DNA from 4 places in the Virgibacillus xinjiangensis genome. Region 4 is predicted to be linked to each of the others. Evidence: riboswitches for the same ligand, from Rfam matches in the RefSeq annotation. Region 4 holds a riboswitch; each other region holds the start of a gene.

Region 1 (7,439 bases), on a different contig from region 4:
CTGGAGAGCTACAGTGAACAGGGGACACCCAGGATCGAGGAAGTGGGAGAACTGGTGTTGACAGAACCCTTCCCTTCCATGCCGATCTATTTCTGGAATGACCCTGACGGCACTCGTCTGTACCATAGCTATTTTGATGTTTTCCCTGGCATCTGGTGCCATGGTGATTATCTGAAGATTACCGAACGCGGCACCGGGGTTATATATGGACGGTCTGATGCCACGATCAACCGCGGCGGCATACGTATCGGCTCCAGTGAAATCTACCGGGCAGTAGATCAAGTGAATGAAGTGGAGGACAGCTTGATTGTAGATATCCCAGATGGAGAAGGCAGTTCCTCTACCCCGCTCTTTATTGTGATGAAGGACGGAGCAACACTGACAGATGAAATCAGAAAGAAAATAGTACAGCATATCAGACAGCAATGCTCCCCACGCCATGCACCCACGGAAATCCATGAAGTGGACGATATTCCGAAGACACTGAATGGCAAGAAACTGGAAATACCGGTCAAGAAGATATTGATGGGGCAGCCATCAGAAAAAGTGGTCAATTTAGGTTCATTGCGCAACAAAGAATCATTGCAATACTTTATCGAGTTTGCAAAGAAGATGAAGAAAAAATAATACAGGAAAAGACAGCCCTCGCGCGAAGGCTGTCTTTTTTCATTCTTACTGGCCATCCAAGAAGTACAGACACACTGGGCAACTCCTTGTCAGATTTCCGGTACAGCGGTTTGTTTATGTTGTGTTCCTAAGCTGAACAGTATATAGGCCACTAGGGAAAATACAACAGGCAAGACTACGGAATGAAGCCCCAACGGCTGCGGAAAAAAGCTGTCTGACAATATGTACAGCCCTACCCCGGTAACCATGGAAGCGATCGCCCCATATTTGTTTCCCCTCTTCCAATAGAGACCCAATATGATTGGCCAAATAAACGCTGCTTCCAATCCGCCGAAAGCGAACAAGTTGAGCCAGATGATCAAATCTGGGGGATCCAACGATAGCAGGAACACCCCAATTCCTAGGATAGCGGTCACCCCCATGCTCAACTTCATCACTTTCTGCTGGGATGCCTTTGGTTCTATGTAATTCAAATAGACGTCCTTCACAATGGTCGAGCTGACAAGCAACAGCAGGGAGTCCACCGTTGACATGATGGCAGCCATCGGAGCGGCGAGCACCAAGCCCGCTACCCATGCCGGCAGTACCTCCAAAGCGATCAGCGGCATTACTTGGTCGGCAATCTCAATACCAGGTAAAATCGGCCGGGCAAATACACCAATCAAATGCATGTTCAGCATAATGAACCCGACGACGATGGTCCCTATAATCAGTGCCCGGTGCATCGACTTTGAATTCTTATAGGACATAGCGCGTACGGTAACTTGAGGAAGTGCGACGACTCCGACCCCGACAAGAATCCAGAAAGAGGATACAAATGTTGGGGTCAATGTCCCTTCCGCTCCATAAGGTGTAACCAGATTGATATTTTCATTGGCTAGATCCTCCATAATGGCCGTAATTCCTCCCCCTGCAAAAATAGTTGCTATTAGGAGGATCAACGTACCGACGAACATCACACTTCCCTGGATGGCGTCCGTCAATGCCACTGCCCGGAAACCGCCAATAACAACATAAACCAGGACAGATAAAGCAAAGATGAACAATGCCGTGGTATATGGCAAGCCTGTCAATGACTCAATCAGGCGGGCTCCACCGATCCATTGTGCTGCCATGGCAGAGAATAGGAAAATAATGATGCTTAAAGCGGAAAACAGCACCACCCATTTTGACTGATAGCGTTCCTTCAGGAAATCTACCATTGTTACTGCTTTATATTTCCTGGTAACGATGGCAAATTTTTTTCCCAAAACCGTTAGGACAAAATAGCCGGTCACCACCTGAGTCATCGCCAATAGGACCCAGCCCAACCCTTCTGTATATGCAGTACCAGGACCACCTATGAAACTGCTTGCACTACCGTATGTAGCAGTCATGGTCATTGCTAAGATAAATCCGCCCATACTCCGGTCCCCCAGAAAGTAGGACTCCAGGAATGTCTCAGACGATTTCACACTCCTACTCGACCAAATGCCGACTGCGAACATTAAAACTAAGAATACAATTAACGGAATCAATGCCTGCCAGTTCATGTCTCTTCTCCCTCATCATCCAATGAAACTTCGACAAAAAACTTTTTGACGATCACCGTCACCAGAACCGCCATGACAATAAACCCCAGCACACAACTGTAAAAGAACCAAGCGGGAAACCCAAAAACATAGGAATAATCTTCCGGGTCCTTGCTGCCAAGCCCATAGGCAAACCCATACCACCAGATAAAATTGAAAATAACCAAGGCCACTCCGATAAGAGCTTCCCTATTGGCTACCTTAAACCGCTCATCCTTCCCTTCCGACTTGCTGGACACTTTTCATCCCCCATTTCTAAAAAGTTATACTATTCTTTCGAATATAACCTATCAAGTTTTATCTGTAAATATCCTGTACTTATGCCATAAGTATATCTAATATCCTTGCATGTTTGCACGTTTTCCTTCTTTCAGTGGGTATGATAGTGTAGTTATGTCGTAAATTCATTCAATTGTCAGCCATCTTATTCATGCTGAACCTCCCGGTCTCTGTAAAAGATATAGATTTTTTGTAAAAAACCCTTGAAAAATAGTTGGTAACCCTTTATAATTTATATTTGTGATAGCCAATATGGGGCATTAGCTCAGCTGGGAGAGCGCTTCGCTGGCAGCGAAGAGGTCAGCGGTTCGAGCCCGCTATGCTCCATCAAAAAAAGAGAAGCTTCCTTATATGATAAGGAAGCTTCTCTTTTTTTAGATTCTTTTCTTACACCTATCCAACTTATCCTTTTGTAAATGGGAAGATTCTACTGACAAACGCTCACTTCTTTGTTATGATAAAACAGAAAACTCAATAAACGTAAAACTACTAGGGGTGCCGAAACACAGGCTGAGAGGAAAGATGAATTTTCCGACCCTTATGGACCTGATCTGGATCATACCAGCGGAGGGAAGTAGTCAGACAAAATGTCATCTATTTTCAGCTTGTTCAAGCCAGGTCCTATATGGGATCTGGCTTTTTTGGTGCCCCAAAAGGGGAGAAAGATGTGAACCGTACACATTTACTTACAGTAATGGCTGTTTTCATTGCAATTGGGACAATAACTTCCCAGTTGCTCTGGTTTCCTGCCGGCATAGCAAAAGCTTATCCAGTACAGCATGCGATCAATGTTATGGCCGCTGTGATCCTCGGCCCGGGGCCGGCAATAGTCATCGCTTTTATGATCAGCCTTTTAAGGAATATGCTGGGGCTTGGTACACTACTTGCCTTTCCTGGAGCGATGGTGGGCGCATTCTTGGCAGGAATTCTATACCGCTGGTTGGGTCGGAAAATTTGGGCTGCTGCAGGAGAAGCAGTTGGCAGCGGCATTGTCGGGGCTTTATTTGCCGTTCCCTTTGCCAATATCTTGATGGGCAGCTCTGCCGGTGCCCTGGCGTTTATCCCGCCATTTGTCGTTAGCAGCAGTACTGGAGCAATCATCGGATGGTTTATCGTTACGAAGCTATCCACCAATAATGCCTTAGAGCTTACAGGGAGGAACTCATAATGAAACATATACCATGCGCCTTAACGATTGCCGGCACGGACCCCAGTGGTGGAGCGGGAATCCAGGCTGACTTAAAAACTTTCCAGGAATTAAAAAGCTACGGCATGTCTGTCATCACTTCGGTAGTTGCACAAAACACGACAGGAGTGCAGGCTGTCCAAGACATACCACCAGACATGATTGCCAGTCAGCTTGAATCTGTTCTATCAGATATGCCGGTAGATGCCTATAAAACCGGCATGATCAGCAATATTCCCATGATGGAAGTGATTGAACAGAAGATGGCCGCGCTCCGCATCCCTTATGTTATGGATCCAGTGATGGTTGCGACCAGCGGGGATGCACTTATAGAAAGGGAGGCCAGAGCTTTTCTTCGTAAACATCTTGTTCCATTGACGTCACTGATTACACCGAATATACCAGAGGCTGAATTTCTCATAGACAAAGGGATTGATAGCACACAGGATATGAAGTCGGCAGCTAAGGAACTTGTCCATACGTATGGAGCCGGAGCCGCTCTAATTAAAGGAGGGCATATCGAAGGAGATGCCACAGACTTCTTGTATGATGGCCACGATATGTATGCTTTTTCGGCCGAAAGAATTCACACAACCAGCACACATGGAACAGGGTGCACCTATTCAGCAGCAATCACTGCATCTCTCAGTCAAGGAATTCCTTTGGTAGAGTCTGTAAAGATTGCGAAAAAGTTTATAACAGCTGCCATCCAACATGCATCCGGACTTGGGGAGGGAAATGGGCCGACAAACCATTGGGCTCTCAGAGAAGAGGGAGTGAAACAATGAAAGAAGCTATTATTACAGAAGTCAGAAAGCAGCAACCGTTGATTCACCATTTAACCAACCAGGTGGTCATGAATTTCTCAGCAAATGGCTTGCTCTCTTTTGGGGCTTCCCCCGTAATGGCCAAAGCTGAGGAAGAGGCTGCAGAAATGGCTGCCCATGCCGACGGGCTGCTTATAAATATAGGAACCCTTACAGCATCCGACTTAAAAGCGATGATCTTTGCAGGGAGGACCGCCAACCAGAAAGGCATCCCGGTAGTCCTGGATCCTGTCGGGGTTGCGGCTACCTCCTTCCGGCGCAATGCTGTTGAACAGTTACTAGCTGAAGTGCAGCCGACGGCCATTAAAGGAAATGCCGGAGAAATGGCCCATTTGGTGGGACTTCCTTGGGAAACAAAAGGTGTCGACTCTATAGGAGGTGATGCAGAGCATATCGCCGCCCAAGTCGCAAGAACTTATGAAACGACTGCGATTGTTACCGGTGCAAAGGATATTATTTGTACTGGCAACAGAAATTCCGAAAATAATACGGGACATCCCCTTCTCGCAAAAATAACCGGAGCTGGCTGTTTACTGGGATCCATTTTGACGGCTTGCTTAACAACCAGCCATCCAATCCAACAACAGGCACTTGCCGCTACGGAATTCTATGGCACAGCAGCCGAATATGCAGCAGAAATTTCAGGAACGGATAGACCTGGCACTTTTATGCCTCTATTCATAGATGCACTCCACAAGCATCCAGCTGACTTTCATATAAGGAGGAACACAAATGAGTGAACCAATCCGGCACGCACTCAGAAAATACTTGATTATGGGCAGCCAAGACTGTCAGCGCCCTCCAGATGAGATCTTGCGTGATGCAATTGCGGCAGGTATAACCGCCTTTCAGTTCCGTGAAAAAGGGGCTGGCTCCCTAAAAGGAGATAAAAAAAGGATTCTAGGTCTGGAACTGAGAGATATTTGTCGAACCCATCACATTCCTTTCATCATAAATGATGACCTCTCCCTGGCTGAAGAATTGGACGCGGATGGCATTCATGTCGGGCAAGATGACAAATCGGCAGAAGAGGTTAGGAGAATGTTTCCAAACAAAATTCTCGGTCTTTCCGTATCCAATGACACAGAGTTAGCAGGCAGCCCTCTCTCTGTTGTTGACTATGTGGGTGCAGGTCCTGTTTTCTCTACCCGTACGAAAGCAGATGCAAAGAACCCTGTAGGGATCGAGTGGATCAAAACTCTACGAACTAAGCATCCTGCATTACCCATTGTAGGGATTGGAGGAATTACTGCAGAGAACGCACATACAGTCATCCATGCAGGAGCAGATGGAATTTCCGTGATCTCTGCAATCACTCAGGCAGCCGATATCCAGTCCGTTGTAGAGAAATTATAAATAGATAGGCTAAAGATCCCACATCGGCCCATTTTGATGATTTCGCTCCCAACCTGGAGCATCCTCCCATATAGTATAAAGAGAACATTTTAGGGGAGGACCTTTTATGAATCATCGTCCATGGCCGCCCTCAGATGAGGAGAGGCAATTCAATTTACCGCAGTTTATCTGGAACCAGTTATTCGGGCAGGGAGGGGCAGGTTTCGGTCCCCCTGGGCCAGGAGGGTTTCCAGGTGGGCCAGGAGGGCAGCCTGCTAGTGCTCCAAGCACTCCGCCACCGCCTTTCACTCCAGAACAGCCTCAATTCCAGCTGTATGCAGTCGACCCTGGGGGAATTCGAGGGTGCCTGTACCGCTTTACCTATATATGGTTAAGGACAGACTCTTTTTGGTTTTATCCCACCTTTGTCGGACGAAACTCCATCGCTGGTTACCGATGGCAGGGGCGCCGATGGGTATACTTCGGAATCGACCTCGACCGAATCGAATCCTTCCAGTGTTATTAACTGACATGAAACGAGCGGAACAATCAAAAGCCCTGGCTGCATAAGAGCAGCCAGGGCTTTTCAAGTTCTTATTTATCCATTTTCTTATGAATTTCCCTCTGCCAGATCAAACCTTGTTCCAGTGCCATCCTTTTCGCAATCCGAGGGGCCGTCCATAAAGGCGGCAACAACAGCAAGGAAACTGGTACAGCCGTTATAACGATTGAATTCTGGATAGAAGCAATGCTGTCTTCTCCTATGGTCAATATAACCATCGTAGTTGCCCCGAAAATCAATGCCCAGAAGACACGAAGCCAGCGTTTCGGATGGTCATTCCCAGTCAGGGTCGCTGCTACCGTATAGGACATAGTGTCCGTAGTAGTTGCCACAAATATGATGGAAACCAAAAGAAAGCCTAGTCCCATAACAGTGCCCATCGGCAGTTGATCCGTAATGGCCATTACTGCAGCAGGCATACCGCCCTCATTCAATGCATTGGACACTGAACCGGGGTTCTGCATCTCAAAATGCACGCCGGTCCCGCCTACAACGGAGAACCAAAAGTTATTGACAATAGGCGCCACGATGGACACAGCAATTATCAGTTCCCGGATGGTCCGGCCGCGGGAAATCCGGCTGATAAAAACGATCAGCATCGGAGCATAGCCGATAAACCAACCCCAGAAAAAGATCGTCCAAAATGACAGCCATCCTTCATCTCCTCGATACATGCTCATCGTGAAGAAGTTCTGGATATGAAACCCGGTGCCGCCAACAAAAGCATCAATAATAAACATGGTAGGGCCAATAATCAGTACGACTACTGCCAAAAAGATGGTGAAGCCGACATTATAGCGGCTCAGCGTTAAGATCCCTCGGTCTACACCCGTCGCTGCGGACACAGCCGCTATAAGGACAAGGGCGAAGACAACCAGGATACTTACCGTCAAGGTATTCGGCACACCGAACATATGGTTCAGACCATAGGATATCTGCAGACCCAGGAATCCGAGTGGTCCAAGCGTGCCCGCAACCGTAGCTATAATCGAAAATATATCTGCTGCGGAGCCCAAAGCGTTCTTATGGTAGATCTTCTCCCCGAAAAGAGG
Region 2 (7,439 bases), on a different contig from region 4:
CGGATGAACAGCTGCATAGTCTCTACCAGTATGCATGCAGCCTGGATTTGGAAGTGTTATGCGAAGTGCATAATGAAGAAGAAATGCACCAGGTACTTCAACTGGATCCTGAAATCATAGGAATCAACAACCGTGATCTCAACACCTTCGAAGTAAATTTAGCAACAACGGAGAGGCTGGCTTCAATGGTTGCCAACCCGGATACCATCCTAATATCAGAAAGTGGAATTCGAACAGGTGGCGATGTGCTCCGTGCCAAGGAAGCAGGAGCCAACGCTATACTGGTCGGTGAAACCTTGATGAGATCCGTTAACCTGCAGGATACCTTTCACGAATTGCAGCTGACAACCCAAGAGAAAGAGGTGAAATAGTATGAAGGTGAAAATTTGTGGAGTGAAGACAATCAGCACGGCACATACCGCTATACAGGCTGGAGCGGATTTCATCGGATTCGTTTTTGCTCCGAGCACACGAAGGATCACCCCTGAAGATGCTGCATTGATTGCCCATTCCCTCCCCTCGCATGCCAATACTGTGGGAGTTTTTGTAAATGAGAGTACCGAAAACATCCTGCAGATTGCCAACCAGGTGGGGTTGGATTACATCCAGTTGCACGGTGACGAATCAGAATCAAAGGTGCAAGAACTGCCTTATAAGACAATCAAGGCCTTCCCTTTCTCTCCGCAGGAATTAGAGGGGATGGAAAAATACCCTTGTGATTATTATTTGATCGATAGTCCAAAGGGACAGAATCGTGGTGGTAATGGCACGACATTCAACTGGTCCATGACGGAAACCCTGCCAGTCAGCAGAAACAAGACCATACTAGCCGGCGGCTTGACACCTGCCAATATTCAACAGGCAATTGAAATGGTAAACCCGGCAGCAGTGGATGTCTCCAGTGGTGTGGAAACCAATGGCGAAAAAGACCCGGCAAAAATAAGAGAATTCATTAAGAAAGCAAAACAGACTAGAAAGGATGAGCCCAGTGACCATATATACCATGCCTGACAAATCAGGGCGATATGGAGATTTCGGTGGAAAATTTGTACCGGAGCTTTTGATGCCCGCCGTGAAGGAATTAGAGGAAGCCTATATCAACGCAGTTAAAGACCCGAGCTTTGTCGATGAACTTGATTATTATCTGAGACAATATATCGGCCGCGAGACCCCCTTGTATCATGCAGCAAATATATCGAAGAAACTTGGTGGCGCCGATATCTACTTGAAACGGGAGGATTTGAACCATACGGGCGCCCACAAAATCAATAACACTATCGGCCAAGCTTTGTTAACAAAGAGGATGGGAAAGAAGAAAGTGGTTGCTGAGACCGGCGCAGGCCAGCATGGTGTAGCGACTGCAACAGTTTGTGCCCTCCTTGACCTGGAATGTGTGGTATTCATGGGAGAAGAGGACATCCGGCGCCAGAAGCTGAATGTGTTCCGTATGGAATTGCTCGGTGCTGAGGTGCGCGGTGTTTCCCAAGGCAGCGGCACCTTGAAGGATGCAGTGAACGAGGCATTGCGATACTGGGTAAGTCATGTAGAGGATACTCATTATATCATTGGCTCCGTGGTAGGCCCACACCCCTTTCCACAGATTGTCCGTGATTTCCAATCGGTGATCGGAAAAGAAACGAAGAGACAGATGAAGGAACAAACAGGCGGCCTTCCCGACGCAGTCGTGGCATGTGTCGGTGGCGGCAGTAATGCCATGGGGATGTTCCATCCTTTCATTGAAGACAGCGAGGTAAAGCTATATGGAGTTGAGGCAGGCGGAGAAGGCTTGGATACGGATAAACATGCAGCTACCCTCTCTGGACTCTCTGGAGGGAAAGTCGGTATTCTGCACGGTACGATGACACACTTGCTGCAGGACAGCAATGGCCAAATTGAGGAAGCTTTCTCCATTTCTGCAGGGCTTGACTATCCAGGGGTCGGTCCAGAACACAGCCACCTGCATGCAACAGAAAGAGTGACATATACTTCCATCACGGATGAAGAGGCCTTGGAGGCGTTTCAATACTTGTCCAGAACGGAAGGAATTATCCCAGCCCTGGAAAGTGCTCATGCTGTTGCATATGCGGTCAAGCTGGCACAGCAGATGGGCAAAGGCCAATCTCTCGTGATCTGCCTATCCGGCCGAGGAGATAAAGATGTAGACCAAGTAAAAGAGAGAATCGAGGAGGATTAATAAATGGGGAAAGAAAAATTGAAGAAAACATTACAGCAAAAACAGGATACAGGCCAAAATCTGTTTGTTCCATACATTATGGCTGGTGACGGTGGTCTGGATATCTTGGAAGAACGTATCACCTTTTTGCAAGAATGCGGGGCTTCCGCTGTGGAGTTGGGTATACCATTCTCCGACCCAGTGGCAGATGGACCAACCATTCAGGAAGCGGGAATCCGAGCCTTGGAACAAGGGGTATCCCTTTCCATGGTATTGGATCACCTCTCCTCGTTTAAAGAAAAACGCAGCATTCCAGTCATTCTCATGACCTATTTCAATCCCATACTAATTTACGGGCCAGAGCGTTTTGCCAATGCTTGTGATCAAGCAGGGGTGGATGGTGTCATTATTCCCGACCTCCCTCTGGAGGAACAGCATACCATCAACGGGTTTTTGAACGAAAAAGACATAGCGTTCATCCAGCTTGCTGCCATGACGAGTCCGGATGAAAGGCTTTCAGAACTTGCTGGGAAATCAGAAGGATTCCTCTATGCTGTTTCTGTTATCGGCACTACCGGCGTGAGAGCTACTCATAACGAAAAAGTGAAAGGCTTCTTGGAAAAGCTCAAAGAATATAGCAATGTTCCTGTATTGGCAGGATTCGGAGTTTCCAACGCCGCACAAGCAAGAGAGCTTAGCAATGCGGGTGATGGTGTCATTGTCGGCAGCAGAATTGTGGACCTCCTCCATCAAGGAGAGACAGAGACCGTGAAACAGCTCATCCAGGAAAGCACACAACCAAAAGTAAAGTTATAAAATTAATTACTGCACTGTTACCAACATTTACAATTGAACGAATATAGGTTAGCATAGTATCGAATAACCATTTAAGCACTAGGGGAGCTGGACCACGGCTGAGAGGGGCAAGATGCCCTGACCCTTGCACCCGATTTAGATAATGCTAGCGTGGGAAAGTGCAGTTGATTATATATGTACTCTTTTTTTCATATATTGTCAGACTGCATTCTCCGTGAGTGCAGTCTCTTTTTTTATGGGGGCGCAAAGGGTACAAATGCCGTATCCCAGTTTAATGAGGAACAGGAGGTAACGATGTGGAGAAAGAATGGGCCTACCTGGACAGCGGTATCCAGGATGCAGCCATCAATATGGCTTTGGATGAATCATTGTTGAAGTGGCACAGCAAAGGTGAGATTCCTCCGACATTACGATTTTACGGTTGGTCTAAGCCAAGCCTGTCCCTCGGACGGTTTCAAAAGTCGAGCACGATCGACCTGGATGCTGTGCACAGGCATAACTGCCATTTTGTACGGCGGCTGACAGGAGGAAGCGCTGTCCTTCATGACAATGAACTGACCTATAGCCTTGTCATCAATGAACAGGATCCCTCCATCCCGACCTCTGTCCAGGAAGCATATCATGTCCTTTCTCAAGGTGTCCTGGAAGGGTACAAAAATATTGGAATTGCTGCAGACTTTTCTGTTCCAGAAAAAAAGCGGGATAGAGAGAGAACATCCATCTGCTTTGAAAAGCCAGCATTCTATGAGATGGTCGTAGATGGTAAAAAAATCTCTGGCAATGCCCAGACAAGAAAAGATGGAGTAGTCCTCCAGCACGGTTCTATACCAATAAGCATGAATACTGGGATGCTTTTCGACTTGTTTCGTTTCTCCTCCGAAAAGCACCGGGAACGGAAGCGCAAGGCCTTTGCCGGAAAAGCAGCAGATATTGCACAACTGACAGGTAAACAGTTGTCTTATGAGGAAATGACATCAGCGTTCAAGAAAGGATTCGAGGATGGTCTTGGAATCCATCTGCATCCATTCACCCTATCCGAGGAACAGTGGGAGGAAGTTCACCAGCTGGCGGAAACAAAATACTCATCGGAAGCATGGACACATAATACATCCAAGGAGCGTGTTAACAATGGCGAAGCAAGCAGAGTACATACGTAAACCTGAATGGCTGAAGACGAAAATCAACACAAATGAATCCTACAGGAAACTGAAACACTTGATGCGTGATAAAAAGCTGAACACTGTCTGTGAGGAAGCTCGTTGTCCAAACCTGCATGAGTGTTGGAGTGAACGAAAAACAGCTACCTTCATGATCTTGGGGGATACCTGTACAAGAGGATGCCGCTTTTGTGCTGTGAAGACAGGACTCCCAAATGAGCTCGATTGGGGAGAACCACAGCGGGTAGCCGAATCTGTCGAAGTAATGGGATTGAAACATGTAGTGGTCACCGCGGTCGCAAGAGACGATTTGAAAGATGGAGGGGCGGCAGTATTTGCTGAAACCGTCCGTCAGATCCGCAAACGAAATCCAGGAGCGACAATTGAAATACTTCCTTCCGATATGAAGGGTGACTATGAAAGTCTTCATACCTTGATGGACAGCGGACCGGATATTTTCAATCATAATATCGAAACGGTTCGCCGTCTTACTAAAAAAGTAAGGGCTATCGCCATGTACGACCGTTCCCTTCAGCTCCTTGAACGAGTGAAGGAAATTGCTCCAAACACACCGACTAAATCCAGTATCATGGTGGGGCTCGGAGAAACCAAAGAGGAGATTATCGAAGCAATGGATGATTTGCGTGCACATAACGTGGATATTGTTACAATTGGTCAATACCTCCAGCCAACCAAAAAACATCTGCAAGTAGAGCGCTATTATCATCCGGATGAATTTGAAGAACTGAAAAAGATTGCGCTCGAAAAAGGATTCACTCACTGTGAAGCCGGTCCTCTGGTACGTTCCTCCTACCACGCCGATGAGCAAGTCAGCAACGCATCAGCCCAACGCCGGGTTAAATATATGAAAGGCGTTGAAGAACAAGAAAAGACAGAGGTCGATTTTCAATTCTAACTAAGCATAAAAAAGAAAAACACCAGCCCTGCTTGCCCAGACGGCTGGTGTTTTTCCTACACTAAAAACGAAGCTATTATGAGGATAATGTTAGATGAATGAACATCCGGCCGATATGAAGCATGGCTCGTTCATCCACTTTGAATTTAGGATGATGATGCGGATAGACAGCATCTATTTCAGGATTTCCTCCACCTACTGTGAAATAGACTCCCGGCACCTCTTGCTGATAGAAGGCAAAATCTTCACTTCCATACATCGGCTCCTCTGTGTTGACAGCATTCTCTCCAAATAGTTTTACAGCCTTCTCCCGGACCAGTTTCGTCTCTTCCGGGTCATTCCAAATGGACGGACAGTCTCTCACATAGTCCATCTCCACTTCTGCCCCAGCTGCTTCACAAGTGTTTTTGACAATTTGCTTCATCGATTGCTCGATGATATCCCGAGCTTCCCTGTCATACGTGCGGACTGTTCCTTTGATTACAGCTGTATCGGGTATCACATTCGTTGCTTTACCACTATGAAAGGAACCAACCGTAAGAGCTGCTGCACTTTGCGGACTTACCCTTCGGCTGATAATCTGTTGAAGATTCACGACCAACTGACTTCCGGTTACGAGCGGGTCGACCGTGTTATGAGGTTCGGACCCATGGCCTCCCTTCCCATAAACTTTAATGTGAAAGTCGTCCTGAGCTGAAGAGAAGTAGCCTTCCTTCACTGTACAGGAACCAAATGCTTCTGTGGACATCACATGGGCGCCATAAATAACATCGACACCTTCGAGACAGCCGTCTTCCATCATCTTATGAGCGCCGCCTGGTGTAGCTTCTTCAGCAAATTGATGGACAAAGACTACGGTACCGCTGATTTCCTCCCGGACTTCACTCAATACTTTCGCTACACCGAGCAAGGAAGCCGTATGCACGTCATGGCCACATGCATGCATAACACCTGGGATCCGGGATTTATAATCGATATCATTCTCTTCTTGAATCGGGAGAGCATCAAAATCAGCACGCAAAGCGATCGTCCGTCCGGGCTTCCCGCCTTTTAGAACACCAATCACTCCACGGCCGCCTACACCGGTTTTCACTTCTATGCCAAGGCTCTTCAAATATTCAGCTATTTTTTCAGGTGTTATCTCTTCCTGATGAGATAGCTCGGGATACATGTGAAAATCCCTGCGAAGCTCCACCATCTCCGGGTAAATTTCTTCCAGCCTATGATAAACATTTTCCACCATTTCCCATTCCTCCTACCAGATAAACAAATGTGCAACAGTGACGAAGATTGCTGCCAATAGATACCAGATGAGAATGAGCGGCCAAACCCATTTCACCCATTTCACCCAAGAGATTTTTGCAACAGCCAGGGAAGCCATCAGAACTCCTGCTGTCGGGGTGAGAATATTGGAAATCCCATCACCGAATTGGTAAGCCAATACAGCTGTCTGGCGATCGACCCCTAACAAATCTCCTAAAGGTGCCATAATCGGCATACTTAAGGCTGCCTGTCCACTTCCAGATGGTACGATGAAATTCAGCAAACCTTGTGTGAAAAGCATGCCTAGTGCCGCGAGACTTGAAGGCAGGCCGGACACCATCGATGATATGCCGTATAGCAAAGTGTCAATGGTATTGGTATCTTGAAGTATAACTAAAATCCCGTAAGCAAAGCCAACAACAAGTGCTCCTACCACAAGTTCCTCACAACCTTTAAGGAAAGACTGTGCTATCTCATTCACCCGCATCTTGGCAATAAAGCCGACAATGATCCCCATTAACAGGAACAATCCGGCAATCTCCTGCATGTACCATCCTTGGAGAGTAACCCCAAGGGCGAGGCCAATCACTGTCAAGATCAAAACGATGATGATCAGAACATGGCGCTTGGTCATCGCCGGCTGATCATCCAAATTTATTTTATCATTCCTCTTGGCATCCTCTTTAAAAACGATACTCTTCGATGGGTCTTTCTTTATCTTCCTGGCATAAAGCATGACATAGATAATACTGGCTGCAAGGAAAATGACAAAGAACACTGCACGTACTCCCATACCTGAGAATGTCGGCAGTCCAGAGATCCCCTGAGCCACTCCAATCGTAAAAGGATTCATGAAAGCAGCAATGAACCCGGCATAAACACCGACTAGTACCATAGCAAGCCCGACAATCGAGTCAAAGCCCACCATCATGGCGACCGGCACCATGACCAGGATGAATGGTATGGTTTCTTCTGCCATCCCAAACGTGGCACCGCCAAGCGCAAAAGCAGTCATGGTAATCGGGATGATCAGCATCTCTTTCCCTGAAAGCTTCCTGGATAATGAACCGAATGCCCTATTCAGTGCATTGGTGGCGTTCAAGATACCGAAAGC
Region 3 (7,439 bases), on a different contig from region 4:
TACAGACAGGAACGGTGTCGGCTGGTTGCTGAATTTTCAGAAGTAACCCTGTATCCACGGTGGTGAAAGAACCAACAACATACGTTGACCCAAAACCCGGACGGTGATATACACCCCCGGGTTTTGTATTTATTTAAAGCAAGCGCTCTCCCTTACAGATGGCAGTCATACTTGACGCTGCATGATTTTCCCATGAATGGACATAATAGGAACTATCTATGATGAGTAAAGGTGGATATCAAATGGAAAATGAATATCATGTCAGGCTGTCCTCTGCAGAAATCGCTAATCTATGGACAACCTATCAGGGGGACACCATGTCCATCTGTGTCTTCAACTATTTTCTGAAGCATGTGGATGATGAGGAAGTGAAGCAATTAATGGCACATGCGCTCGATGTCTCGCAACAGCATGTGGAGATGATACGGAAAATCATGAAAGTCGAGGAAATCCATATTCCCCAAGGCTTCGGAGAACAGGATGTGAATCTCGGTGCAGGCCGTCTCTTCACGGATGTTTTCTATCTGCATTATATGAAGCAAATGGCGAAAGGCGGTCTGGAAACCTATTCCCGGCTGTTGCCGGATATCTATCGGAAGGACATCCGCTCCTTTTTCTCCAAGTGCCTCGCTACCACGATAGAACTACATGAGAAAGTGACCAAACTGATGCTGGATAAGGGCATCGCTGTCCGTCCCCCACATATACCGGAACCGAAAAAAGTGGAGTTTGTAGAAAAACAATCATTCATGCTGGAGGGACTAGGAAAAGGCCGGCCACTGACAGGTCTGGAAATCTCCAACCTTTACAAAAATGTAAAGACGAATGAATTGGGCTCGGCCTTGGCAACAGGCTTCAGCCAGGTGGTCGAATCGAAAAAATTGGCGAAGTACATCCTGCGGGGAAAAGAAATTGCCACCAAACATGTAAGGATATTCAGCGATTATCTTGGCAATGACTCCCTCCCTGTTCCGACTTCCATTGATGAGACCGTCACGGATTCAACAGAAGCCCCCTTTTCCGACAAACTGATTTCCTATCATTTCAACCTGATGACTTATTCTGGTATCGGCAACTACGGTTCCGCCATTGCTCAGAGCCAGCGAAGTGATCTGGCCATCGACTATTCCCGGCTCATGGCAGAGATCTTAAAGTACGGCGAAGATGGCTTAAACATCATGATCAACAATGGGTGGCTGGAAAAACCGCCGATGGCTGCCGAACGGAAAAGCTGACCGTGAAAGGGTAAACAATGCTTTCTTCGCTTACCGAACCACACAATTAGAATCGAGTTTTCCAATAGGTTAGCAGCCGAGCCTATCACATGGTATAGCCGCAAATCATAATCAAAGGCCGAAGGGGCATCCCTCCGGCCTTTTGCCTTTCAATAACGTTTTCCGAATATATTCAAATATTCAAGATGATACGACAACCAGAACACGGCAGCCAGCATGCCGATCATCAGTATGAAGAACATCCAGTCACGTTTACCGACGGTCATTTGATGATAATGCGTGCGATCAGGATCTCCGGTGAATCCCTTCGATTCCATCGCAATAGCTACACGTTCCGCCTTGCGGATGCCATTGGCCAAAAGAGGGATGGCATAACGGCGGAATTGGTTGATGCGGCCCTTTATGCCGCGAGCCCGTCCGATCCCCCGGATATGGTGGGCCTGTTTGAGCACTTGCAGTTCATGCCGGAAAATCGGCAGGAACCTGTAGCCGGCCAGGATGCCGAACGTGATTTTCGGGGGAAGCTTGCACTGTTGCATGAAGCTCAGCATCAGTTTGGTCGAATCGGTTGTCAGAATGAATAATAAGGAAAGGGCTCCGAAACAGAGAGAGCGGAGCGCGAGGCTGATTCCGGTCTGAATGCTGCCTGTGGTGATTTCCAGGTTCCACAAGGTGAATACCACTTCCCCATAAGAAAACGTCTGATTGGCGTACAACACCGTCATCCAGGCAAAGCCAAGGGCAACCAATACAAAGGGGCTGAATAGCTTCAGCCAGCGGAGCACAGGAATATCGGACATGGTAAAAGTAATGCCGAGAATAAAGACGAAATACAACAGCGGCGTGAACACATCAAACGTAAAACCAAGCAGAATACCAGGCAGCAGGACGGCGAATGCCTTGATGCTCGGATTAATGGACGAGATCATACCGTTCACCTACTCTCGATCTGTTTCTCAGCCTTGACGGCAGGGTCAACCTTGCCTCCTGCAGAAGACGGGTCTTCTCCCATAAGTCCTCCGGCTTTCCAGCAAAAGCCATTTCCCCATGCTGCAGTACAAACGCACGGTCTGCGGCATCGACGATATCCATGTCATGGGTCACGAACACGATGGCTGTACCCTTCCTCCGCAAATCCATGATATAGGTCATCAATTCAGCAGTAGTCGCTGCGTCCTGGCCGAATGTCGGCTCATCGAACAATAGGATGTCTGGTGTCTCATCGAGCACCGTTGCGACACTCAACCGTCGCTTCTGGCCGCCGCTCAATGAAAAAGGATTGCTGTGACGATGGCTTTTGAGGTGGAACTGTTCCATCCGTTCTGCTGCCGCTCTTTCCATTTCCTCCTCGGTACATCCATTCAGCTTCATTCCGAAGGTCAGCTCCTCATAGACCGTATCGGTAATGAACTGATGCTCTGGATTCTGAAAGACAAAGCCCAGCCGCCTGCGGAGCTCATTTTCCTCCCATTTCTCCAGTGAGCGGCCGGACATGGAAACATCTCCCCTCTTCGGTGTCAGGAGTCCTGCCATCAATTGAAGCAGGGTCGACTTTCCTGCCCCATTCTCACCGATGATTGCTACGAATTCTCCGCCATGGATGTCCATACTCACATCCTTCAGTATTTCCCGTCTCTTCCGGGAAAAAACAAGCCCGTTCACGGAAAGAATTTTTTCCTGTGAAGGGGATGATTCCGGAAGGAGGTCGCGCAAATCCTTTTGATGGGAATATTCTCTTGGCAGGAATACACCAATCTGTTCGAGCAGCTGTTTCTGATTGGTGAAAAGCTGATCAGGTCCATTATCGGCAATCAACTGCCCACCGTTGCCGATCACCAGCACACGGTCCAGCAATTCAAGCCAGTCATCGGCTTGGTGTTCAATGATCAGTACCGACATCCCCCGTTCCTTTTGAATGCTTTCCACCAGTTCTACGAATTCCTGGCTTGAGACCGGATCCAGATTGGCGGTCGGTTCATCAAGAATCAGCATTTCCGGCTCCAGTAAGAGTACGGCCGCTAGTGCAACCTTTTGTTTTTGCCCGCCGGACAGCTCATGAATTTTGTTTTTCTCATAGCCTTCCATGCCGACTGCTTGAAGAATGGCAGGTATCCGCTCTTTCATCTCTGAACGAGGGATTTTCCGGTTTTCCAAAGTGAAGGCCAACTCATCCTCCACGGTTATCATGCAAAACTGGCTTTCCGGATCTTGGAAGACGATGCCGATCTCCTGATTCAGCTCTCCCTTCTCAAACTCGCGGATGTTTTTCCCGTGAAAAAAGATATCCCCGGAGGCAACTCCTTCTACTGCATCAGGATAAAGCCCATTCAGACAAAGGGCGAGGCTGCTCTTCCCGGCACCGCTCGCCCCCATCAGAAGTGTCACCTCATTTGGATAAAGGTTGAAGGTTAGCTGGTCAAACAAGGGCTGCCCATCCTCCTCATAGGAAAAGGAGTAATCACGCACTTCGATCATCGGTCTCCCTCTTCCCTTATGCCACTCCATATTTCCGCTTCCTTTGCAATTCCTTCCCTAAAGCATAGCCTCGCAGGACCCCGGTTTTGGCCAGCTGGTCACTGAGCCACTTGCCAAGTACACCTGCAAGCAGCGCACCGCTGATCATCCTTACAATCAGTGTAGAAACAATCAGCCATGGTGCGAGAGCAATATTACCGGCAGAAAACAGGTTCCAGACAAAGCTGAAAATGGCGGCGGAAACTCCCGACAGCACCAATATACGCAGGCGATAATCCTTCCATTTCGTTGCCGCAAATGCAGCTTCTGCACCCAAACCTTGGATGGCGGCAGCAAGAATCAAACCGGGACCTGCTGCAGAACCGAGCAGGACCTCGACAACACCGGCAATCACCTCTGCCGTAAAAGCGACGCCAGGCTTGCGCAGGATATAGGCTGCCATGATCGACACAATGAACCAGATGCCGAAGATGATCTCGTAGCCGAACGGTGCCAATCCAAACGGAACCAGCACATTTCGGATCCCCTGCCCGACAAGGAAAAAAGCCAAATAGATGACACCGAAAACAACACCCAATACGGACATCAGGACAATTTCTTTCAATTTCCAATGCTTGGTCATATTTTCAACTCCTTATGCTTGATTTGATGGGCTGTTCGCTGAAATCGCAAACGTCATGGTCACATGGGAGACCTTTTCCTGCACGCTGTCAAAAGACTGATGCAGCGCCTGGAAAATATCCTTCACATCACCGTCCAGACGGGTGGCGTAATGGGCATGGCTGACTTCTACGTTGCGGTGTTTGGATAGATCGATCTGTTTATAGATTGCGTCCATATAATCCTCTCTGCCCATTGGATATAGGGAAAACTTGCACCCTGCCTGTTGGGAGATCTGTTGTGATTTTTCCTCATTCAATGGCTCATCCGCTTCATCCATATAAGCATCGGCTTCCGTGTCTCCTGGACAGCCGATGGAGAATGTCCCATTCATTGCCACATGGTCCCCTGTTTTAGCTGCATGCAAGAAGATCGCCTTGGTCACATCGAATACATGTGTCATCTTGCCGCGTACACAGGTGCTCACGTCATCGGTATCCTTCCATACCTTCGATGTATCCACCTCTTCCAACGCCCCGAGAATGATATCGACGAATTTGTCGCTCATCGGATACAGGGTGAATTGACACCCCGCGATTCTGCTTGTCCCACAACTTTTATTGCTCATGTTTTTTCCTCCTTTTTTTGGATATGTACAAAAAAACTGCACTCCCGCGGGAATGCAGTTTGCACGTATCGATTCATCATCTCATGTATCATACAGTGAACTGCACTTCCCCACGCTGGTATTATCCAGATCGGGTTCCAAGGGTCAGACATGTATCCTCTCAGCCGCCTTTTCGGACAGCTCCCCTAGTGCTTGTTGTCGGTTATGCAGTTTTCATGTGTCTTTATGGTATACAATCTTTCGAATTTTGTAAAGGGGATTTAGAATGGAAAAAAATACAGCTTGTTGCATACTGCTGGAGTGTCTGCGAATACTGATCCTGCCCAAACAGCAGAAAACGCCCACGGCTTTACGCCGAGGGCACTTTCTTTTTTAAGTGGCTTTGCATGTTGGACTTCGGGTATAGGATTTAGGAACTCCGAGCGTGGCTGTCTCCGACCCGGGGGTGTTTCCATCTGACGGTAGCAATGATGATTCCTGTAATGATCATCGCGGAGCCTGCCAGAATCCCTATTGTCATGGTTTCCCCTAATAGAATACTGCTGAACAGGAGGCCGAAAATCGGAACAAGAAGTGTTGATATGGTCGCGCTCACCATATCCAGCCTGCTCATGATGATGAACCAGACGGTGAAACATAGGGCTGATGCGAGAACCCCGGAGAACAGAATATAATAGATGAGGTCAAGGTTCCAACTCACCGGTTCGCCCGATTCTGTAAAAACTGTCACCAGGATGATAGCGATGGCCCCGAACAGCATTTGATAAGCGGACGACTGGATTTTTGGCAGATCCTGCACGTGCAGGCGGAAATATGTATTCGATACCGCCCAAGAAAAAGCGCCAATAATGATCAAAACTTCACCGAAGATCACTTCAGCGGGCTGACCAATCCAGATGTCCCATCCTAAAATCGTCAGCAGTCCGATCATGCCGATAGCCAAACCGATTGATTTGGCTGGTGTCAGTTTTTCATGGAGGAACCTCACTGCCAACAGGCTGCTGAACATCGGCATGGAATATAGCAGAACCGACGACTTTCCGGCATCGACAAACATGAGGCCGTACATGACCAGCAGGAAAACGATAGCCGTCTGCAGGATCCCGACGATGATGAGATGCTTCCAATATTCTTTCGGCGGCAGGCCGATTTTCATGATCCAGACGACGAGCAACAGAGTGACCGCACCTGTCCCGAAACGGAAAGAGGAAAACATGAAAGGACCCATGTATTCGAGGGCTGCCTTCATCACTACCCAGGCATAGCCCCATAATAACGTGATAAGCAATACAAGCAGCCAGACAGCCGCTTTATGTTCGGTGATCCATTTCTTTCATTTCATCAACACGGACCCTCCCTTTCTTCAAGCAATTTACCATTTATCATAGCAGTTCCTATGAGAGTAGCCAATGGAACCATTCTGTCCATTGGCAACGACAAGCCGACGGCAGCAATCTTGAGCCTCTATTATTACAAATAGATTACAAAACCTATTAACTTTCTAAAAATGATTAACAACCGCTTTACAGAATCTAAGTCATTTCGACAAAAACTATTATTATTCTCTCTTTCCATTCTACAAAAGCCGAGTGATTCCAGAGATTTCTCAAGCTAATTTTATATTTACATTACACTTCTGTTAAATCTCTCTTCTCCCTCCCCTTTTATGAGATAATACTTGTACAGCTAGGTGTGGCTGAACCAGGAAGGGAGTTAATGCTATGTTTATTCTTGTAAGAAGGATAAATGGTGCTACTGAAATTCTGACGAAATCCAACAGCGACTTGGCTAAGACATTCCCTGACTCCCAGTCGGCAGAATCGTTTGCCCAGAAACTGAATTCCAGTATCCAGCCGAATAAGCAATGGAAAGTAGAGGCTGCCAAGGAAGCGGTAACGGAATAATAACGGATGAATATAAGAAATGAGACCCCTCTCCGTGATGAATGGAAAGGGGTTTTTGAGTGGAATGGTTTTTAGCAGATATTTATAAAGTGAATTTTTCCGAGCATCGGTTGCTAATCTATACCACCGCTACGCCAACATACTTCGCTTTCCGTGGGCACGGCCTCAGTCTCCTCAGAAGAAATGCACTTCTTCCGGGGCCTTCAGACTCGTGCTGTTCCCACTGGAGTCTACGTATTTTGTCTCCGCTGGATTATATTTACTGGTTCTAGTGAGCGATTCACCATATATTCTCTTGCTAGGAAAAAGACTTAATGCTAGATAAAAAGGTTGTAACCACTACAACCAGCGGAGGAAATCCATGGAGACTCCCTCAGGAAAAGTGGCCAACGTGAGATCCTGGAGAACGATAGTTCGAGGAAGCTCACGGGTCACCCGTGGAAAGCGTAGTGGAATTTCCGCAGCGGTGTGGGATGCACACACAAGGCTTGGTAGGCAGTTCTAAAGGATTCATTTGAACTCAATGACGATGCGAGGAGACTTACGAGGCTCCCACGGAAAGCGCAGTGGAATTTCCGCAGCGGTGCAGAAGGCTCA
Region 4 (7,439 bases):
CACTTACCGCTACTACTTTATTATTTAGATAATCACATCGATACGCTTCCAAAGCTGCTACTGACCCAACATTGCCGAATCCCTGAATCGCAACGCTAAGGTTTTTATCCTGATGTTCCAGCGCTGTTTTAGCATACTTGCTCTTCCGTTCTCCAAGCCAATCCTTATTGTCCTTAACAAAATCATGCAACAAATAACGCAGGGTGAAGTATACCCCTCTACCTGTTGCTTCCCTTCTGCCAAGAGAACCACCGTTCATAACACTTTTTCCTGTAAAACTTTCCCTGTATCTCTGCCCCGGATGGATGCTTTTATACTCTCCCATCATCCAATCCATTTCCCGCTCACTTGTACCGACGTCTGGAGCAGGAATATCTTTCTCCGGTCCCAGGATCTCGCTGAAATACTGCACATACTTTTTGGAAATTGCATATAACTCCTTATCACTGAAATCAGCCGGGTCGATGACCACCCCGCCTTTAGCTCCGCCAAATGGCACTTCATGCAGCGCGTTCTTCAATGTCATCAAAGAAGCGAGATCTTCTACCTCCGATTCTTCCACTGATTCATGATAACGGATGCCTCCTTTATATGGACCGAGCATGTTGTTATGCTGTACGCGGAATGAAGGGATCCGTTCCACCCGGTTATCTTCGAGGCGGACCCTCAAATAAGATTTATGGACATGATTCGGAGTGGAAATAATGGAGGCTAATGAAGTGAAAGCCTTCTCCCTGGCCTCCCCTTCAAGTTCCGGCAAAAAGGTCGGATCATCCCTCAAGGCTTGCAGCGACTTCGTTACAATCTCCTTGGAATTGTCTAGCAAAAGTAGTCCCTCCTGTTTCGATATTTATATAGTACTATACCCACAAGACAGAAATTAAAAATCATTATGATACCTGTTGCTTATATAAATATGGCAGCAAGAGAAGCGACCATCAGTCCTGCCATAACAGGAAGAAAGTTCTTGCGTACTAATTCCATGACAGGCACGCCACAGAAACCGGCAATCGCAATAAGTGAGGACCATGCCACAATCGTGCCCCCGCCGGTCCAAATAGCTCCAAGCTGCCCCAATGCAGCCAAGGTGGCAGCATCTACTGCACCTGTTTCAAGGGAAGCCGCCAGTGCTCCTGTCAGTGGTAGACCAGAAAAACCGGAACCATCAAGTCCGGTAATGATACCAATCAACAAAACACTCAATGCGGCTAGCAAAGCACTTTGTGGAAGATACTCTTGGCTGGCGTTTACCAAGTCGAACAACAGTCCGGGGGCATCTCCATCTACTCCGAGGATCATCCCGGAATATTCGGAACTTCCAAGGAAGAAAAAGCCGGCAATTGGAATAACCGGCCCCATGGCCTTAAAGGCAAACACAAAACCATCAGTAATATGGGTTGTAATGTAATCAAGTGCATGCTGCCTTCCAAAAGCCAGCGTGGATAACAGCAATAGAATGACAGCAACTCCGCCAACGAAGGCAGCCCCGTCCCCGCCTACCAACCCACTGCTTCCGGAAAAAAGCTTACTGTACATCATAAAAACCACTACAGCCAGGAGGGATAACGGGACAAGAACAGCAAAAACTTTGCTCCAAGCATTCAAGTGCTTCGTCCGTACTTTATTCCCTTCATGCTCTGTTGTGGATGATTGCAACTGTTGATATGCCTGTTCGTTTAGGGGATCCTGTGGAGCACGGATTCCATTACGGTATAGCAGATAAGCAAAAAGAATGGCTGTTATACCTGCAAACAAGGATAAAATCAAGGCTTTATCCGCGATTAGTCCAGCATCCAGATCAGCTGAAGAAGCGGAAAGGCTCGGCGCTACTTGGACGATATAGTCAGAAGAGAGGGCCATTCCCTGACCTGCAAGAGCTATAGCAACTGCCGCCAGCATTACTGGCAGCCCGGCCCTCACTGCTGCTGGGACCAATAAGGCACAAATCAAAGGTACTGCTGGTGTCGGCCAAAAGAACAGTGAAATCAGATACGTAATACCAATTAACACAAAATAGGACACATGCCCATTGATCATCATTCGTTGAATCGGCTGTATCATTTTGCGATCGGCTCCTAAATCTCTTAGTGAATTCAACAGTGCCAGCATAAATGTAATAATCAGGAAAATACTGAATAATTCCTGTGCCGCTACCAGATTGGCATTGAAAATGGCAGTGAATCCATCAAGCAGACTTCCTTTATATACCCAAGCAATGACAAAGGTTCCTAATAATGTAGGAAACACCACACCTTTGCGAAGAATCAGACAACAATAATAGCAAACGTGAACAGACCGTATAACCAATGGGAAATTTCCAACCCCATACAGACCACGCCTCTCATCAAAATTAGTTATACAGCCTATGCAAGCTCCATTAAAAACGCTACCTTCCATGTTTAATCATCTTATCCATGGGAATATCAAATATAAATCTAATTTAGAGGAGGCGTTTGAAATGAAACCATTCATTAAAGCTTATACGAATGATGAACAGTTGAAGACGGACGTAAGCGTTTTAAAGGATAAAGGTATCAACAAGGATGATGTTTATGTTATTTCTCATGATGAAGATCGAACAGAACGAGTAGCCGGTGGAGCAGACGCCAAAACCATCGGTATGGATGAAATGGACTTCTCCGATTATGTAGGGACCATGTTTAAGAGTCAGGGAGATGAACTCCGGACAAAACTGAAAGACATTGGCTTCTCTCAGGAGGAAGCCGAGCAATATGAGGAAGAAATGGACGAAGGAAAAATCTTCCTGATTGTAACGAATAATGAAAATGTAATGAATTACTTGGCTTAAGATACAGAAACGGACTGGTATGAAACCAGTCCGTTCTTCTCCCCACTATTTTTCATGACACACATTAATAAACCGTCTTACTCCTCCATACCAACACATTCATGGCAATATAATTCTCCGTCCTTTTGTTCTCCATCAAAGAAGCCATTTTCACAATAAATTTCTTTCCCACAAATCGTGCAATGTCCCACCAACTCTTCCAAGGATATCCCCCTTTGATTTGTAATCCCGGTCATCCTATATATTCTATTTAAAAGTAATTCCTTTGTGTCATAAAAGTATCTTTCATGTGAGCGAATCCAATAAAGTCATTCATTTCTTAATAGAATTCTCGGCTGCTTATGAAATAAGAAGAAGACTACAAAGGTACTCAGGATGAAAGATGGAAGCATATAGGACCCATTATACAGCAAAGAATACAACCATGCCGGCTGCCCTTCTACCGCAGAACCAAAGAACACGATGCCAGCTGTATAATGGCCTAGAAAACGAAGTGCGGATCCGAGTAATGCTCCTGCTGTAATATAAGATAGATAGGTTTTCGTGTGGCCATTTTTAACAGCCTGCTGAATTCGACGTGCAAACACCCCGGCAAATCCGATTACTGTAAATGCTACCAGATAATCCAGCAGACCTTGAATCGGATGCAATATATAGGCTGTACCTGTCGCCACCTGTAAAACTCCCCATAGAAACCCTGATAATAACCCGCCTTTTAATCCCCAGCGGAATGCAACAATAAATACAGGTATCATTGCGAAGGAAACAGAGCCACCCATTGCCCATATCTTGAACGATAGGAATGGCAGTATATCCAGTAGAAGAGCCAAAGCAGTGAATACGGCCACTTCTATCAGGAATAGTGTTTTTCCAAACTTCATTTTAATATTCTCCCCTTCCGTCTTGCCGTTTTTCTGCACACAAAAAAAGCAATGCCAAAGGGGAAGACTTCCTGATGGAAACAGTTCCGCTCACATTACTTTTCAACCATCAAGAAAGCCACCATCCCTACGCTAGTATTAACTAACAGGTTCAAAGGGTCTGAACGATCCGTCCACTCTCAGCCAAATGGCTCCCCCTGCAGGCTTTCCATTCACTTTTTTTGTTACTAGTATTGTATCCTAGCTCTCTTCTCAATTCAATAAGGAAAGTACCAACTTTAAATCTATTTCCCTATGATCCCTTTCCTTTCCACCTTTCAAGAAAAATTTCTTTTTCCATGAAGGCTCTCAATTATTATTACCTAAATCATATATATTTGAATTAAAGATGTTTTTCCTTGACTTTCAGTATTTATAATTTTATACTAAGTAACATAAAGTAACTAACGTTGAGTAACTAACGTTGCATAATTTCTTTTGGAGGGATATTGAATGGCAAAAACAACTTGGAACGTGGATACAGCGCATAGTGAAGTGGGATTTACCGTCAAGCATATGATGATTTCCAAAGTCAAAGGTGCTTTCAATGATTTTGAAGCAGTAATTGAAGCTGACGTAGAAGATCTAACGGATTCTAAAGTGGAAGTTACAATTGACGCAGCAAGTATTGATACTAGACAAGAAGGCCGCGACGACCATCTTCGTGGCGAAGATTTCTTCGATGTCGAAAAACACCCGAAGATTACCTTTGTTGCCACAGATATCAAAAAGAAGGGAAGCAACCAGTACGATGTGACTGGCGACCTGACCATCAAAGGCACAACAAAACCTGTGACGGTTGATGTTGTCTACCAAGGACAGAGCAAGGACCCGATGAGTGGAAACATCGTTGCTGGTTTCAATGCAGAGACAACCATTAATCGTAAAGATTTCGGGTTGACATGGAATGCACCTGTAGAAACAGGTGGTGTCCTTGTAGGAGAAGAAATCAAAATTCATTCGGAAATTGAAGCCCATAAAGCTGAATAACAGAAACGCAATAGAGGCAGGAGCATCCCGATGGTGGACCTGCCTCTTTTCTATTCCTCCATCCTATTCCCTGTTTGAATTCATCTCTGTTGAGGTAAACTACCTATAAAAAGGAGGATTGGGAATTATGGGTTTGAATGTAGCACAAAAGTTGATCAAGGACCACTTGGTATCTGGTGAAATGAAGCCCGGAGAAGAGATCGGTCTGAAAATAGACCAGACTTTGACCCAAGACGCAACCGGTACGATGGTCATGTTGGAATTGGAAGCTATGGGTCTGGATTATGCTAAGACAGAAGTCTCCGCTCAGTATGTTGACCATAACCTTATACAAGTAGATAGTAAAAACCCGGATGACCATCTATTTCTTGAAAGCGCTGCAAAAAGGTTCGGCATCTATTACAGCAGACCCGGTAACGGTGTCAGCCACCCTGTTCATATGCAGCGCCTTGCCGTTCCAGGGAAGACGTTGTTGGGGTCCGACAGCCATACATGTGCCAACGGTTGCATGGGCATGCTTGCCATGGGAGCGGGCGGCATCGACGTGGCCATGGCTATTGCCGGAGAGCCGATATACATCACTATGCCGAAGATATTCGGAATAAAGCTGACAGGTGAACTGCCTGATTGGGTAAGTGCTAAAGATGTCATCCTTGAACTGCTGAGACGTTATGATGTTAAAGGCGGTGTCGGCAAAATCATCGAATTCTATGGACCTGGGGTAGATACCCTTTCTGCGATGGACCGTCATGTCATTGCAAATATGGGTGCAGAACTTGGGGCTACCACTACTGTATTCCCCTCCGATCACGAAGTGAAAAACTTCCTTCGTATTCAACATCGTGAGGACGACTGGGTCGAGGTGGTCGCAGATAAAGACGCCAGCTATGATTTAGAAGATGAAATCAATCTATCTGAACTGGTACCATTGGTAGCAAAGCCATCCAGCCCTGGTAATGTTGTACCAGTTACAGAAGTAGCTGGAACACCTATATATCAATCCTACATTGGCTCCTCTGCTAATCCAGGCTTCAGAGATTTTGCCATGGCAGCAGAGATCGTCAAAGACAAAACAATTGCCTCTGGTTTATCCTTTGATATCAATCCGACTTCTCGGCAGATGTTAACGAATCTAGTGGATGATATGCATATAGCTAGCCTTCTAAGTGCCGGGGCGAGACTACACCAAGCCGGCTGCAATGGCTGCATTGGAATGGGGCAAGCTCCGGCAACCGGCAGGAACAGCCTGCGTACAACTCCACGGAACTTTCCTGGAAGATCAGGTACCAGGGAAGACAGTGTCTATCTTTGCAGTCCGGAGGTAGCTGCCGCTTCTGCACTGACAGGCGAAATCACCGACCCACGAACCTTGGATATGCCATATCCAAAAGTGTCTGAGTCAGAAAATGTAAATGTCGATGACCGGTTACTGGATGCCCCACTCCCTGAAGAGGAAGCTAAAAAGACCGATTTGGTCAAAGGTCCAAATATTGTATCCTTGCCGGAAATGGATGAGTTGCCAGATACCTTGGAACTTCCTGTGCTTCTTAAAGTCGGTGATAACATATCCACTGACGAAATACTTGCAGGGGGTGCACGTGTCTTGCCTTATAGAAGCAATCTGCCAGGCATCAGTAAATTCACCTATGAGCAGGTGGACTCCACTTATGCAGATCGAGCAATCAATACCAAAGAATCCGGCGGACATGCTATCGTCGGTGGTTATAATTATGGCCAAGGTTCCAGCCGGGAGCATGCTGCATTGGCACCTAGGTATCTAGGACTGCGTGCAGTTCTGGTAAAAGACTTCGCACGCATCCATTGGCAGAATCTGATTAATTTTGGAATCCTTCCGTTACGGTTTGATAACGAAGAAGATTATGACAAACTGGAGAAAGGCGAAGTCATCACCTTCAAAGATTTGAGAAGCCAATTGACAAATGGTGACCATTTGACAGCCACCCTGCAGGATAAACAAGAAAATATCCAGATTAATCATAATCTGACCAAACGCCAGAAGGAAATCATCCTTCACGGTGGATTGGTCAACTGGACTAAAGCAAGACAATAACAATAAAATTACAGATACAGAAGCTGCGGTCACGGTTTTTCCGGACAGCAGCTTTCTTTTTTCTAACTGAAAGAGGGAAGCCCTGCAACAGAACTTCCCTTTTTTGCCCTTACACACTTCTTTTCTTCATCAGCCATAAGAAGTACGGCGCTCCTACGATGGCTACAAGAATCCCGGCGGGCACTTCATTCGGAGCCAGTACTGTACGGCTCAGCAAATCTGCTACAATAAGTAGTAACCCGCCCACCAATATGGTGACAGGAAGAAGCCTTTGATTAGAAGGACCTGCAAGCAGCCGTGAGAAATGAGGGGCAATCAATCCGACAAACCCAATGGCTCCCACTGCTGCGACACTGAATGCAGCAAAAATAGTCGCTATAAAGGCAAGTTGGAATCTGGTCGACATTACATTGACTCCAAGACCTTTGGCTGTGTCATCCCCAAGGGCAAGCGTGTCAAGAACACGTATTCCGAGATAGAGAAGCGGCAGCATGAATAAAGGCCAAATCAGATAATGAAAGAGTTCCGTCCAGCCTGCTGCATACGTCGATCCTGACAGCCAGGTAAGGGCTGAAGCGACGCCCATATCAGCTTGAACCACCAAGATTTGAATAATGGCTGAACCAAAAGCAGAAACACCGATCCCCAA

Evidence for each region. A riboswitch is a leader RNA that binds a small molecule or an ion and turns the genes downstream of it on or off. The one in region 4 is predicted to bind thiamine pyrophosphate.
Region 1: linked by a shared signal. The riboswitch ahead of thiW (energy coupling factor transporter S component ThiW) and the one ahead of thiT (energy-coupled thiamine transporter ThiT) in region 4 are both predicted to bind thiamine pyrophosphate.
Region 2: linked by a shared signal. The riboswitch ahead of ACFOGI_RS15605 (lipoate--protein ligase family protein) and the one ahead of thiT (energy-coupled thiamine transporter ThiT) in region 4 are both predicted to bind thiamine pyrophosphate.
Region 3: linked by a shared signal. The riboswitch ahead of ACFOGI_RS06030 (YkoF family thiamine/hydroxymethylpyrimidine-binding protein) and the one ahead of thiT (energy-coupled thiamine transporter ThiT) in region 4 are both predicted to bind thiamine pyrophosphate.

Annotation. Positions count from the first base shown of each region.
Region 1 covers NZ_JBHRSA010000057.1:45,502-52,940, forward strand. The annotation lists gene ACFOGI_RS15710 (acetoacetate--CoA ligase) at 1-627, shown strand, start outside; gene panF (sodium/pantothenate symporter) at 717-2,159, opposite strand; gene ACFOGI_RS15720 (YhdT family protein) at 2,156-2,437, opposite strand; tRNA gene ACFOGI_RS15725 (tRNA-Ala) at 2,732-2,804, shown strand; TPP riboswitch at 2,959-3,067, shown strand; gene thiW (energy coupling factor transporter S component ThiW) at 3,145-3,645, shown strand; gene thiD (bifunctional hydroxymethylpyrimidine kinase/phosphomethylpyrimidine kinase) at 3,645-4,451, shown strand; gene thiM (hydroxyethylthiazole kinase) at 4,448-5,230, shown strand; gene thiE (thiamine phosphate synthase) at 5,223-5,846, shown strand; gene ACFOGI_RS15750 (BCCT family transporter) at 6,420-7,439, opposite strand, start outside.
Region 2 covers NZ_JBHRSA010000057.1:24,614-32,052, forward strand. The annotation lists gene trpC (indole-3-glycerol phosphate synthase TrpC) at 1-371, shown strand, start outside; gene ACFOGI_RS15590 (phosphoribosylanthranilate isomerase) at 373-1,011, shown strand; gene trpB (tryptophan synthase subunit beta) at 989-2,194, shown strand; gene trpA (tryptophan synthase subunit alpha) at 2,198-2,989, shown strand; TPP riboswitch at 3,060-3,163, shown strand; gene ACFOGI_RS15605 (lipoate--protein ligase family protein) at 3,286-4,146, shown strand; gene lipA (lipoyl synthase) at 4,118-5,062, shown strand; gene ACFOGI_RS15615 (M20 metallopeptidase family protein) at 5,139-6,305, opposite strand; gene ACFOGI_RS15620 (YfcC family protein) at 6,318-7,439, opposite strand, start outside.
Region 3 covers NZ_JBHRSA010000025.1:29,572-37,010, reverse strand. The annotation lists gene ACFOGI_RS06055 (VOC family protein) at 1-46, shown strand, start outside; gene ACFOGI_RS06050 (DUF3231 family protein) at 243-1,235, shown strand; gene ACFOGI_RS06045 (energy-coupling factor transporter transmembrane component T family protein) at 1,385-2,164, opposite strand; gene ACFOGI_RS06040 (ABC transporter ATP-binding protein) at 2,148-3,710, opposite strand; gene ACFOGI_RS06035 (ECF transporter S component) at 3,727-4,332, opposite strand; gene ACFOGI_RS06030 (YkoF family thiamine/hydroxymethylpyrimidine-binding protein) at 4,345-4,938, opposite strand; TPP riboswitch at 5,029-5,135, opposite strand; gene ACFOGI_RS06025 (DMT family transporter) at 5,348-6,226, opposite strand; gene ACFOGI_RS06020 (hypothetical protein) at 6,660-6,842, shown strand.
Region 4 covers NZ_JBHRSA010000028.1:21,091-28,529, forward strand. The annotation lists gene ACFOGI_RS06695 (Glu/Leu/Phe/Val family dehydrogenase) at 1-826, opposite strand, end outside; partial or broken gene ACFOGI_RS06700 (hypothetical protein) at 907-2,327, opposite strand; gene ACFOGI_RS06705 (general stress protein) at 2,459-2,809, shown strand; gene ACFOGI_RS06710 (hypothetical protein) at 2,887-3,012, opposite strand; gene thiT (energy-coupled thiamine transporter ThiT) at 3,118-3,690, opposite strand; TPP riboswitch at 3,798-3,898, opposite strand; gene ACFOGI_RS06720 (YceI family protein) at 4,183-4,719, shown strand; gene ACFOGI_RS06725 (aconitate hydratase) at 4,847-6,790, shown strand; gene ACFOGI_RS06730 (iron ABC transporter permease) at 6,900-7,439, opposite strand, start outside.